DNA from 4 places in the Streptomyces sp. NPDC058678 genome. Region 3 is predicted to be linked to each of the others. Evidence: riboswitches for the same ligand, from Rfam matches in the RefSeq annotation. Region 3 holds a riboswitch; each other region holds the start of a gene.
What was found. A riboswitch is a leader RNA that binds a small molecule or an ion and turns the genes downstream of it on or off. The one in region 3 is predicted to bind cyclic di-AMP.
Positions count from the first base shown of each region.

Region 1: linked by a shared signal. The riboswitch ahead of ACFWWR_RS01290 (peptidoglycan DD-metalloendopeptidase family protein) and the one ahead of ACFWWR_RS16970 (hypothetical protein) in region 3 are both predicted to bind cyclic di-AMP.
Region 2: linked by a shared signal. The riboswitch ahead of ACFWWR_RS14455 (NlpC/P60 family protein) and the one ahead of ACFWWR_RS16970 (hypothetical protein) in region 3 are both predicted to bind cyclic di-AMP.
Region 4: linked by a shared signal. The riboswitch ahead of ACFWWR_RS12830 (transglycosylase SLT domain-containing protein) and the one ahead of ACFWWR_RS16970 (hypothetical protein) in region 3 are both predicted to bind cyclic di-AMP.

Region 1 covers NZ_JBHXSG010000001.1:293,961-297,163, reverse strand. Annotated here, with positions in the region: gene ACFWWR_RS01290 (peptidoglycan DD-metalloendopeptidase family protein) at 192-1,184, opposite strand; cyclic di-AMP (ydaO/yuaA leader) riboswitch at 1,189-1,349, opposite strand; gene ACFWWR_RS01285 (alpha-galactosidase) at 1,653-3,203, opposite strand, start outside.
Region 2 covers NZ_JBHXSG010000012.1:145,754-148,956, forward strand. Annotated here, with positions in the region: gene ACFWWR_RS14450 (hypothetical protein) at 407-760, shown strand; gene ACFWWR_RS14455 (NlpC/P60 family protein) at 812-1,987, opposite strand; cyclic di-AMP (ydaO/yuaA leader) riboswitch at 1,995-2,164, opposite strand; gene pcrA (DNA helicase PcrA) at 2,529-3,203, shown strand, end outside.
Region 3 covers NZ_JBHXSG010000016.1:36,230-39,432, reverse strand. Annotated here, with positions in the region: gene ACFWWR_RS16975 (pentapeptide repeat-containing protein) at 1-858, opposite strand, end outside; gene ACFWWR_RS16970 (hypothetical protein) at 1,290-1,529, opposite strand; cyclic di-AMP (ydaO/yuaA leader) riboswitch at 1,537-1,747, opposite strand; gene ACFWWR_RS16965 (hypothetical protein) at 2,192-2,347, shown strand.
Region 4 covers NZ_JBHXSG010000010.1:133,426-136,628, reverse strand. Annotated here, with positions in the region: gene ACFWWR_RS12835 (CocE/NonD family hydrolase) at 1-1,051, shown strand, start outside; cyclic di-AMP (ydaO/yuaA leader) riboswitch at 1,333-1,496, shown strand; gene ACFWWR_RS12830 (transglycosylase SLT domain-containing protein) at 1,502-2,233, shown strand; gene ACFWWR_RS12825 (HAD family hydrolase) at 2,237-3,049, opposite strand; gene ACFWWR_RS12820 (LacI family DNA-binding transcriptional regulator) at 3,153-3,203, opposite strand, start outside.

The sequences.
Region 1 (3,203 bases), on a different contig from region 3:
TGCACCGGTGCGGAGTTCACTGTGTCCCCTCTCTCCCCTCACTGTCGACGCTCCGTGCACCCCTGCCACAAGACCGCAACGAAGTGATCATGAGTGAGGAAGGGCGAACGCACCGAAGGCCGGACCCGGGGATCGGGGTCCGGCCTTCGGTGGTGTGTGGGGCGCCACCCTCAGGGGCGCTGGAAGGAGCGTCAGCCGACGGCCACGCCCTTCGAGCGGAGGTAGGCGACCGGGTCCACGTCCGAGCCGTAGTCGGGCGTGGTGCGGATCTCGAAGTGCAGGTGCGGACCGGTCACGTTGCCGGTGGCGCCGGAGAGGCCGACCTGCTGGCCGGCCGTCACGGACTGGCCGCTGGAGACGGAGAGCGAGGACAGGTGGGCGTACTGGGCGTAGTAGCCGTCGGCGAGCTTGATGACGACCTGGTTGCCGTACGCGCCGCCCCAGCCCGCGGAGACGACCGTGCCCGCGCCGACCGCCTTCAGGGAGGTGCCGGTTGGGACGACGAAGTCGACGCCCGTGTGGTAGCCGCTGGACCACATGCTGCCCGCCGTGCGGTAGGCGGTACCGACGGAGGCACCGCTCACCGGGAGGCTGAAGCCGCTGGAGTTGCCGGCGGTGTCGGCGCTCTGGGCGGCCGCCTCGGTCTTCGACGAGGAGGACGACTGCGACGACGCGGATGAATCAGACGAATCCGACGACTTGGACGGCTTCGACGAATCCGACGACTTGGACGAAGAAGAGGAAGAGTCCGAGGAGGACGACGACTTGGGCGTGCTCGTCGCCGCCTTCTTGCCGATCGAGAGCTTCAGGCCGGGGTGGATCAGCGACGGGTCGTCGCCGACGGCCGCGCGGTTGTCGGAGTAGAGCTTCTTCCAGCCACCGCTGACGTTCTGCTCGTCCGCGATCTTCGCGAGATAGTCACCGGCTCGCACGGAGTAGGTCTTCGCGCCCGAAGTCTGCGCGGCCTCCTGCTTTTCGGCCGCCGCCTTTTCGGCCACCTTCTGCACGGTGGCCGGAACGGACGACTGAACGGCCTTTTCCGAGACGGACTGCGGGGTGGCGGCGTGCGCGCCGGTGGCCCCGAGAAGCGGGAGCGCAAGTGCGGCGCCGCCGGTTCCGGCGACGGCGATGGAGCGAGTGAAGCGCTGGGACTTCGGTCGGCGGTGCTTACCCTTCGCGGGCATGGCGAATTCCTCTCCGGCGCCTGCGAGGTGAGCTGTCGGGTGCGGACTGGAGATGCCCGGCCGTACCGAAGTACGACTTAACCCCTAGCCGTTCCGGAGACCGGAACAGGCGTTGTACCTGTGGGTCCCCCGCTCCTGCCGTGTACGGGTGGGTGTGTGCGGGTTCCGGGCGGCGGCAGGATTGGGCGTCCGTCCGGATGAGTGGTGAACGTAAGCGACCAGGACGCAAAGGGACAAGTAAGTGGTTGCCCCCGAATACCTTTCTGTTGGTCACCTGAGAGAATTCCCGGTCACACTGAGTGCATTAGGGGACTGCCCTTTTGGCCAAACACCCATGAAAAGCGTGTTGATTACGTGAACATGACGGGCAACGCACGGTCACGAATATGACGCTCCTCACGTGGCCGCCCCCCAGGCGCCTTTGCTCCGACCGGAGTTGGAACGAAGGCGCCATTTCAGACAGAAACCCTAGATACGACGCAGGCGGAGAATCGTCGCATCCAGGTCACCGCGCACCTGCGTCCGCAGTCCGTGATGCAGCAGTACGGCACCTCTGTGAACTTCGCCCGTTTCGCGGCATTCATACGACGCTGACGGGTCGAGGCCTCGCAGTCGCAGCGCCGGCACGGGCTCGCCGTAGCGCTGCGCTTGGAGCCAGGCCAGGACGACGGCCTCGTCGCCCAGCACGTACTGCACCGCGCTCAGCCCGCCCTCCGGGGGCCGCAGCCGGTAGAGGTCGCCGCGCTGCACGAGGGGCCGGATCTCCTTGTAGAGAGCCACCCAGTCACCGGCCTCGGCGAGCTCCTCCTCGGTCCACTCGGCGAGGTCCCCGCCGACGCCGAGCACCCCGGCCATGGCGCTCACGAAGCGGAACCGCAGCGAGCTGACCCGGCCGTTGAGCTGGGTGTTGGGGCTGTCGGTGACCCAGGCGGCCATGACCCGGGCGGGGTGGACCTGACTGAAGCCGTGCTGGATGGCGAGCCGGTCGAGCGGGTCGGTGTTGTCGGAGGTCCACACCTGGTCCGTACGGCTCATCACGCCGAGGTCGATCCGGCCGCCGCCGCCCGAGCAGGACTCGAAGGCGACGCCCGGGTGGGCGGCCCGCAGCCGGTCCAACAGGCGGTACAGGGCGTGCACGTGGTCGACCCACAGGCGCTGCGGATAGGACTCGCCGGGCCAGCCCGCGTCGGTGAAGCAGCGGTTGAAGTCCCACTTCACGTAGTCGATCGGGGCACTGGAGAGGAGCTCGTGGAGCTGCCCCCAGAGGTATTCCTGGACGTCCTCGCGCGCGAGGTTCAGTACGAGTTGATTGCGCAGTTCCGTCCGCTTTCGTCCCGACTGGTACTGCACCCAGTCCGGGTGAGCCCGGTACAGCTCGCTGTCCGGGTTGACCATCTCCGGCTCGACCCAGATGCCGAACCGCATACCGAGGGCGTGCACGTAGTCGCCGAGCGGCTTGAGGCCGCCGGGGAAGCGGTCGGGGTTGGGCTTCCAGTCGCCGAGCCCGGCGCGGTCGCTGGTGCGGGCTCCGAACCAGCCGTCGTCGACGACGAACAGCTCGACGCCGATCGCCGCGGCCCGCCGCGCCAGCACCCCCTGCTGCTCCTCGGAGATGTCGAACTCCGTGGCCTCCCAGGAGTTGAACAGCACCGGCCGGTCCTGGTCCGCGTCCGGGATCACATACGCACGCTGGTACGCGTGCCAGGCGCGGCTCGCCCCGCCGAAGCCGCCGTCGCTCCACAGGCCGGCGAACACGGGCGTCGTGAAGGACTCCCCCGCCGCCAGCCGCAGCAGGCCGGAGTCGTCGTACCCGGCCCCGCCGGTGATCTGCACGCGGGCGTCCGGGAGTTGGGCCACGGCGATCCGCCAGGACCCGGACCAGCCGAGGGCGCAGCCGTAGACCTCGCCGCGCTCCTCGGTGGCGTCGGTGTCGAGCGCGACCCAGGGCAGGTGCTGGTGTCCGGTGTGGCCGCGGCGGCTGCCGATGACCTTCTCACCGTAGGTGAGGGGGGAGCGCAC
Region 2 (3,203 bases), on a different contig from region 3:
CCCGCGGGCGGTCACGCGTCCGGCGGCGACCCGCACAGGGGGAGCGGACCGCCGCCGGACCTTTCTCGGCGGTGGTGGCCGACTGCCGCCCCTGGCCCGGGCGGCGGTGGGGAGCCGGTCACCTGGTGGAGGACGCTAAACCCGACAGTGACGGCTTGGTAACGCGATGTACGGAAGTTCCTCCAGCTGACCGCCGGGTGACCGGATGTGACCGTGATCCACCGTGAGGGCCGTCTACTTCACGCAGAGCGATGACCGATGTGTCGAACCGGGACCTATGGGGGCGGCGGAGTGCTATGGGGCGCATATATGCAAGATCCGGTCGGCACGGGTGGCGGGCGCGCGAGGTGTTCTCGGGGCGGGGCGGTGTCGGGCGGCGCCCGGGCCCTGATTAGGCTCCGGCCTCATGGACGTACTCATCCATCTCTTCGTCGGCCTGCACATCGTCGGCATCGCCTCGCTGCTCGGCGGCTTCCTCACCCAGATGAAGGCGATGGGGCAGGGCACCGCCCGGTTCGTCCCGGCGATGCTGCACGGCGCCCTGACGATGCTGGTCACCGGCGTCATCCTGGTCGGGCTCAACCAGGCCGACGACCAGCCCGTCAACAACATCAAGATCGGCGTGAAGCTGGCCCTGCTGATCGTGATCCTCGGGCTCGTCTACGTGAAGCGGGATGAGGAGAAGGTGGAGAAGGGGCTGTTCGGCCTGGTGGGCCTGTTGACCACCGCGAACATCTTCATCGCCGTGCTGTGGACGTGACCTCGGCTCTGCCGGCGGCGTAGGCCGCCGACAGAGCCTTCGAGCGTCGCGTCAGGCCGGCCGCACCACGCTGTGGATCGACGACTCGCCGTCGTAGTAGATCGACTCCTCGCGGACGTACGCGCCCGGCTTCGGGGCGTGGATCATCATGCCGTTGCCGATGTACATGCCGACGTGGCTGAGATCGTCGTAGAAGAACACCAGGTCACCGGGCTGGGCGGCGGAGAGGGAGACCGTGGTGCCGGCGTTGACCTGGTCGTACGTGACGCGCGGGATGTCCACGCCGGCGGCCTTCCAGGCAGCCTGGGTGAGCCCGGAGCAGTCGTAGGACTCGGGGCCGGTGGCGCCCCAGACGTACGGCTTGCCGATCTGGGCGCGGGCGAAGGCGAGTGCCTTCTCGGCCTTGGTGGCGTACGCGGAGTCCGTGGCGGTGGAGGTGGAGCTGGAGGTGGAGGAGGACGAGCTCGACGCGCTGCTGTTCGCCTCCTGCTGAGCCGCCTCCTCCCGGGCCTTCTGCTCCGCCGCCTGCTGCCGTGCCAGCTCCGCCGCCTTGGCCGCGGCCTCCTGCTGCTTCTTCTGCTCGATCGCCGCGAGCCGTGCCTTCTCCTCGGCGGTCAGCTGGGACAGCAGCGCGCGGGCGTCGGCGAGCTTCTTCTGGACGGTGGCCTTGGCGGTCTTCAGGTCGCCCTGCGACTCGGTGAGCGTCCGAAGGCTCTCGGTGGCCTCCTGGCGCTTCTTCATCGTCGCGGACTGCTCGGTGACGTAGTCGTCGACCGCGCCCTTCTGGCGATTGGTCAGCCGGCCCATCAACTGGGTCTGGTCGAAGTAGTCCTGCGGGGAGTCCGCGAGCAGGAAGGTCGCCGTGTCGGGGGTGGAGGCGCCGCTGCGGTACTGGGCGGCGGCGAAGGAACCGAGCTCCTCCCGGGCCTCGTTGAGGCTCTGGGTGCGCTTGGCGACGTCGTCGAGGAGGGTGTCGACGCGCTTGCGCTGCTTGGCGGTCTTCTCCTCGGCCGCGTTGTACTTGTCGGTCGCCGACTCCGCCTGCCGGTACAGGTCGTCGACCTTCTTCTCGACCTCTTCGAGGCTCGGTTTGTCGTCGGCCGACGGGGCGGCGTTGGCCGTCTGGGACAGCAGGGCCACGGAGGTGAGGGCGGCCGTGGCAAGGGCGGGGGTCCGTATGCCTGCTACGCGCGTACCCGAAGGACGCGACTTGCGGTGCGACGCCAAGGGAGGCGACTCCTTCCACGTTCCGCCTACCGAGTTAGCTGTCGGGTTCGGGCGGGTGGCTAGGAAGGTTTGCCCTACGGCCCTTCCCCGGAGGGAATGCGGGCCGATTCACCCCAAGTTCGGTGGGTCCCCGGCTCCGGGCGCACGGCGGCGCGTCGGACTCGGCGGAGGCCGCGCGGCCCGGCGACGTTCGCCGGAGGGGGTCGTACGGCCTGCCCGGCACGGTAGCCAACTGGTGTGGCCCCTGTGAAGGTTGATGTTCGATATGCCCGATACATTTTCGTGACCTTGGGTCAGGCATGCCGCTCGCCGTGATCAATCCATGGTGCTCTGCTGCGGTATATGCGCCTTTCGGTCCTTTCGGCAGGCGATCCACCATCTCGACTCGGCCGATCGCTGACCGTGATGACACCCTTGCGGACGGTAAGTCGGCCGGGTCGGTCGACCTCCGCAAGATCTTCGGCCCCTGAAGCCGCCGAATCAGGCGATGTTCTCGGGGCGGCGGCGGGCTGTCAGTGGGGCGCCCTAGACTCGGAGAGCGATGAGCAGCCTCTTTGACGACAGCTTCCTGGCGAACCTCCAGGCCCCCCGGGCCCACGAGGAGGAACACCCGCCACCCCCCGAGGACGATCACGTACCGGAGCCGGTTCCGGACGATCTGTTCGGCGGGAAGTTCGACGTGCCGCCGGACCGGGACGCGTACTACCGTGACGGCGCCCCGCGCCCGGTGGTGGACGCGGCCGCGCTCCTGGACGGACTGAACGAAAACCAGCGCGCCGCGGTCGTGCACCACGGCACCCCGCTGCTCATCGTGGCCGGCGCGGGCTCCGGCAAGACCCGCGTACTCACCCACCGCATCGCCCACCTACTCGGCGAGCGGCACGTGCATCCGGGCCAGATCCTCGCGATCACCTTCACCAACAAAGCCGCGGGCGAGATGAAGGAACGCGTCGAGCAGCTCGTCGGCCCGCGCGCGAACGCGATGTGGGTGATGACGTTCCACAGTGCCTGCGTGCGGATCCTGCGACGGGAGTCGAAGAAGCTGGGCTTCACCTCCTCCTTCTCGATCTACGACGCGGCCGACAGCAAGCGTCTGATGGCGCTCGTCTGCCGTGACCTGGACCTCGACCCCAAGCGCTTCCCGCCGAAGTCCTTCAGCGCCAAGGTCTCGAACCTGAAGAACGAGCTGATCGACGAGGAGGACTTCGCCGCCCAG
Region 3 (3,203 bases):
CCCAAAAGTGGTATTCTCGAAAATTGCGTATTGCAGGCTGGCGCCAGTGAAGATGCACGATTCAGTGAATTGCGCACTGTGGACAGAGAGTGCACCCGGACCCGATGAAGAGACGCCGTCGAACCTGGCTTGGCGCACGAATCTGACCGAATCAAATTTGACTTGCCCGGTGAACTCGGATCTGGCGAATGCGGCCGCGCCATTAAAGGACGAGTATGAGAAGTCGATCTCCTTGGCGCTTTTAATTTGGATAAATGTGGCGTCATCTTCAAAGGTGGCCGTTATGGTGCAAGTGTCAAGGAACTCTGAATCGTCAAATTGCGCGAAACTTTGAAACGTCGTCTCGGTGAAGTCTGCATTGCCGAACGTGCACTCTTTGAAATGCCCTACACCTTGAAAGATGGCACGCACGAAACTCGCGCGAGTGAATTCAGATTCTGCAAATATGCTTCCGCCTTGAAAGGTCGCTCGATTAAAGTCCGCCAGCCCTCGAAATTTACATCTATTGAAGAGCGCTAAATGCTCAAAAAGTGAATCGCTAAAATCGATATTCCCCTCAAAGGTGCACTCTTCGAAATTGGCGAGGCGTATACGTGCATTAGATTCTTCGTCTTCGGTGGCGTGGAGCAGATCGCGAAGCATCGACCCGGCGAAGCGAGTTCCACGTAGGTCGATATCGTCGCCAGGACGTAGCGAGGACAGGAAATCGTGGTATTCACCTGGCTCCAGGTGCGCGAGACATGCATCGTAGGTCCCCGCGACGTGGCCACGGCACCCAATGGGATCGTCAGGAGAGTTGGCCCTGAATCCGCAGTGAGGCCAGTCTGGAGGCTGGGAAGTCGACGACGGATCACTCATGCCCTATCGGTACCTCATCCGCGCAGAGGTGTCCGGGAGTTGCGCCATCTCGGACAGTCTGATCAAGGGAAGCAGACTCAAGGCCAGAGTGGGGAGATCCTCCCCTCAGTGGGCTATGCGTGGGCCAAAGACTGGGCATTGAGGCCCTCAATGACCGTCTTTGCAGGTCAGGACGGTTTCCGTACATCTCAGTGCGACGCTCTTGAAAACCGCGGCCCTCCGCCTGTCGTCTTCGAGCAGAGGGGCCGCGATCATACGCGATGCTGGCGGCGCTCACCGAGCGCAATCATAAAAAAGAGAGGTCCTGGTCTGGATGCCAAGACCTCTCTCAACCTGTCCGCGTCTCCTACAGGATCACCGTGAAGATCAGACCTTCCCGTTGGCGCCTCCGAAGGGTGGTGGAGGTTAGCCGACCGCCGATGTGCTCTTGATCAAGACCTGTTGACGTAGGTCAAGACCACGAAGATGAAACCGCCCAGCCCGAGTGCAGCTAGAGCCCCTGTGCTGATGGCCTCGTAGTACGAGACCCCCTCCATCGTTCGACGGAGGATGCCCGCGAAGCATCCGCCGATGATCGCGACCAGGACCGTGATCACGGCTTCCGTCTTCCTGTTCCTCGAGGACTCGTTCCCGGGCCCCGAGAGTTGCGGGTTGTTCTGCGTTGCCGTCATGGCTCGCTCAGCCTTCGTCAGCCGCCTGTGAAGGATGACCTGTCGGATTCGGGCTGGCGAAGTTGCCCGGCCGCTGACGCGGCTTCACCCCAAGGGCTGCTCGTTCGGTCATGGCGTGACCGCTCCGGCGACCCGTCGTGCTTGGGTCCTCCACTCCTGCCGATCCACTCCTGTCGACAGAGCATCCGGGCAGCAGCAGGACTCGGCGTCCGCTCAGATGGCCCCGTCGCCTGTGACGGGGGCTTGTCGTGGAAGAGATCGTGACGCACGCCACCTCGAAAGTCCCAACGAAACCGGACGTTTGGTGGGGATGGTCACCACCAGCCTGTTCGGCAGTGAAAAACGATCAATCCCCTTTTGGTCAACCTGGAGTTGATGTTCCGTCAGGTGTGAAGATGCGAACGAGGCGCGGGCGCACTGAGATCAGGCGGGCTAGCCGACCTGGTGATACGGGCACGTGGATGGTGCGCCTTGATTCAGATTCCCGTTTTCGGCATGCAGGGAACGGCAGCAAAAAACGTACGGATCGTACAGTCCCTTTCCGGAGCCTTCAGCTTCGGCTCGTTGTCCTGGTCTTTGTCCAGTACGCCGGCGGCCGCCACTGTTCACCGCCGTACGCGCGCCCCCTCCGACCTGGCCCGTGAACCCCTACGAACGCCTCGATGACCACGGGTGCGCTGACCGGGGTCAATGATCAGATCGAGGACATCGAGCGCGAGGGATGGCGCTTGGAGCACCTCTCGGTCGGCGAAGGTAAGGCCATTACAGGCGAGCGAGTAGCGATCATCTGTCTGCTCCGTCGAGCGTTGAAGGCCTAGCACCCCCGCTGTGCCCCTACCGTGCCCGATGGGCCGGGAACTGACGGGGAACCACGGTGATTGACGGGCAGTGCGCGTGAGAACGGCCCCCGTCCGTGGCCTGCCCGGTTGGGGATCAGGCGGATGCAAGCAGGTGGCGGCCGTCGTGGGCGCGTCCGTGGGCGTGGCCGTGGCGGGAACCTACGCGTAACTCGCAATCAGGGTCCCGATACCCGTAACTGGGATCTGGCCCCCGAAAGTCGACCCAGACTGGTGAAGATGCACACCAGGGGGAGTCGGACTAGCCTGGAAGCAGAATTATCGCATGCCCCGATGCAGCGGTATCACCCTCTACGTAGCCAGTAGAACTGGAAGTGCTTCGGATGCGCGATCATAGCCCTGAGGAATTTCTGGCCAAGCTGTCGACTGGCGAATTGCCCGACCCTAAAGAAATGTCAATTGTTGGCATGGTGAAGACTGTTGAAGGGTCCTCGTCGGTTGTGAGCTTCACAACGTCACTCTCGTGTGAGGACTGGCTGTCGCTTCCGATCGAGATAGTTGAATCTTTCGCTCATCTGAGAAATATCAGATGCAAAGACCACGAACACCCTCTTGTCAAGGTCACGTTCAAGTGGCCCAGTGAATTGCGACAGGACGTGGCGTTCTTTTTGGGTCTGTATTCTCGGATGCAGTCCTCCTTGGCTCGCGCTCGGCTGGACGCACTGTCCACTCCCCCCGCGCGGAGATTTGACGGCGGTGCTTCGACGCAGGATTGTGAAATCCTTACCTTCGATGGCGAGGCGTATGTCTGCTGCGATGGCGAATGCGGGGGGATTGTGTAATAGCGACGTGCCATGACGAGTCGTTTCTCGGGGTC
Region 4 (3,203 bases), on a different contig from region 3:
CAGCGACTCCCACCCCCCGGCCACGGTCCACGACACCCTGCCCGGCCGCTGGGTCGGCGAGCCGGCCTGGCCCTCCCCCAACGTCACGACGATCTCGTACGGCCTTCAGGGTGCCCCTTTCCTCGTTCGCTCCCCGCAGCACACCGGCATCGACGCCGGCCGCTTCCTCCCCCTCGGGAACGACGCCGACCTGCCGCCCGACCAGCGCGAGGAGGACGGCAGGTCGGTGTGCTTCGAGTTCGAAGCCGCCGAGGAGTTGTGGGTGTTGGGGCGGCCGAGGGTACGGCTCAGGCTGACCTCCGAGGTGCCGCGCGGCCAGGTGATCGCCCGGGTCTGCGACGTGGCCCCGGACGACTCCTCGACCCTGGTCACCCGGGGCGTGCTGAACCTGTCGGCGCGGCAGGGACGGGACAAGGTCGTGCCGTGGGAGCCGGGTGTCACGGAGGACGTGGAGTTCGAGCTGAACGGCATCGGCCACGCCTTCCCGCCCGGCCACCGCATCCGCCTGTCGGTCTCCTCCACGTACTGGCCGTGGATCTGGCCGCAGCCCGACTCGGCGGCCGGCTTCGCGCTGGACCCGGAGGGCAGCTTCCTCGAACTGCCGGTGCGGGCAGGGGAATCCGTCTCCGGCATCACCTTCGAGGAACCGGAGCAGTCCGAGCCGCTCGGCGTCAACTCCCCGGTCACGCTGGACGAACCGCGACCGGAGCGGCTGGTCGTACGCGATGTGGCCAAGGGTGAGTGGCGGCTGGAGGTCGACCCGCGCCCCGGCGGCACCCGGGTGTATCCCGACGGTCTGGAGTGCACCGAGGACGCGCTGGAGACGTTCACGATCAACGAGTCGGACCCACTGTCGGCCCGTGCCCGGTCGGAGTGGTCGGTCCGACTGCACCGCCCCGAGCTCGCCTGGGAGGCGACGGTGCGTACCCGGTCGGAGCTCAGCTGCGACGAAACGGACTTTTTCGCCTCCAATGAGGTGATCTGCACGGACAGCGACGAGGTGGTCTTCCACCGGACGTGGGAGAAGCGGATCCCACGGACGGCCGGTTGACTACGAGTTGGGCTCATTGCCCGATTTGACACCCTTGCGAACGCGCGTGAGTTGGGTCACTCGCGCCCGATTTCGGCCTCGATGCCACCGGCTCACATTCCCCCTTGCACGGTGCGCGAGTTGAGTCTTGGCAACCGCAAAGGATCAAGCGCCCCATATGCCTCAGACCAAGGTCAACAGGTCGATGTGTGAATCCGGCACTTGTTACGGACATGTGCTCTCGCATACGTTCCGGGCCTGTCGGGCGGACGCCTAATCCTGCCGCCGCCCAACAGGACACTCATCGACCATCACCGCACGGCAGGAGCGGGGGAACCAGGTAAGTCGCCGCACCGGAAATCACGCCGGTACGACTAGGGGTGAAGTCGCGCCGCCTCACGGCGGCGCGGCCGGGCAGCTCCCGCCCGAACCCGACAGCTCACCTCGTAGGCGCCGGAGAGGAACAGCGCCATGGCCGCACGAGGCAAGCACCGTCGCACCCGAACCAGCCCGCTCACCCGAGGCGTCGTCACAGCCGGAACCGGCATCGCCGCCCTCGCCCTCCCGCTCCTGAGCACGACCACCGCGAGCGCCGCACAGCCGGCCAAGGTCCCCGCCGCCGCGCCGGCCGCGGCGCAGGTCAGGACCGTCACGTACACCACGGTCAAGGGCGACACGCTCTATGGCATCGCGGACAAGTACGGCACTCCCGGCGGCTGGCAGCAGCTCCACAAGGACAACCGCAAGGCCGTCGGCGACAACCCCCGGCTGATGCACGCGGGTCTCGAGCTGAAGGTCAGGACGACCAAGAAGGCGAGCGCGCCCGCCAAGAAGTCCACCCAGTCCGTGGCCACCGCCACCCAGGCCTCGGTCAAGACGTACGCGAACAACCTCGACGGCTGGATCCGCGAAGCGCTGGACATCATGGCGCAAAAGGGGATTCCCGGCTCGTACGACGGCATTTACCGCAACGTCATGCGCGAGTCGTCCGGCAACCCGCAGGCCATCAACAACTGGGACTCCAACGCCGCCGCCGGCACTCCGTCCAAGGGCCTGCTCCAGACCATCGACCCGACCTTCCAGGCGTATCACGTGGACGGCACGTCGTGGGACCCGTACGACCCGGTCGCGAACATCACCGCGGCCTGCAACTACGCGGCCGCGCGGTACGGCTCGATCGACAACGTCTTCGGGGCGTACTGAGCCCTACCGGCGCGGAAACAGTCTCTCGAGGACGACGGCGATGCCGTCGTCCTCGTTGGACAAGGTGATCTCGTCGGCCACGGACTTCAGTTCGGGGTGGGCGTTGGCCATGGCCACGCCGCGGGCGGCCCAGTCGAACATGGGGATGTCGTTGGGCATGTCCCCGAAGGCGATGGTGTGTTCGGGCCCGAGGCCCAGATGGTCGGCGGCCAGGGCGAGCCCCGTCGCCTTGGTGATGCCGCATGGCTGGAGTTCGACGGTCCCGGGACCCGACATGGTGACCGTCGCCAGGGAACCGATCACTCCGCGGGCCGTCGCCGCCAACTCGTCGTCGGACAGGTCGGGATGGCGCAGCAGCACCTTGCTGATCGGCTCGCTCCACAGGTCGTCGCGCCTCCCGACCCGTACCGCGGGCAGGGTCGGGTGGGGCATCAGATAGCCCGGCTCGATGAGGGTCAGCCCGTGGACGCCGTCCTGGTCCACGGCCGCGTACACCTGGCCGATCTCGGCCTCGATCTTGCCGAGCGCGGTCTCGGCCAGCTCCCGGTCCAGGGTGACCGACCACAGCAGACGGTCCGCGCCGGCGTCGTACACCTGCGCGCCCTGCCCGCACACCGCGAGCCCCTCGCTGCCCAGGTCGTCGAGGAGCGGCCGCACTCTGGGCGCCGGGCGGCCGGTCACCACCAGATGCCGGGCCCCTGCCGCCGCCACCCGCGCGAGCGCGGCGAGCGACCGGTCGGAGAGGGTGTCGTCGCCTCGGAGCAGCGTTCCGTCCAGGTCGGTGGCGATGAGTGAATATGCGGTGGGTGCGGCCATGATCAGAGAATACGGATGGAACGCCCCGGCGACTCGACGCGAACCGGACGGCTACAGCCTTCACATGCGTTGACGCCTGCTCCGGTTACGGCAGTTGGCGCGGTCACGCGGAGTCCCGTACCACCAGTTCCGTGGGGAGTATCACTCCCGACGT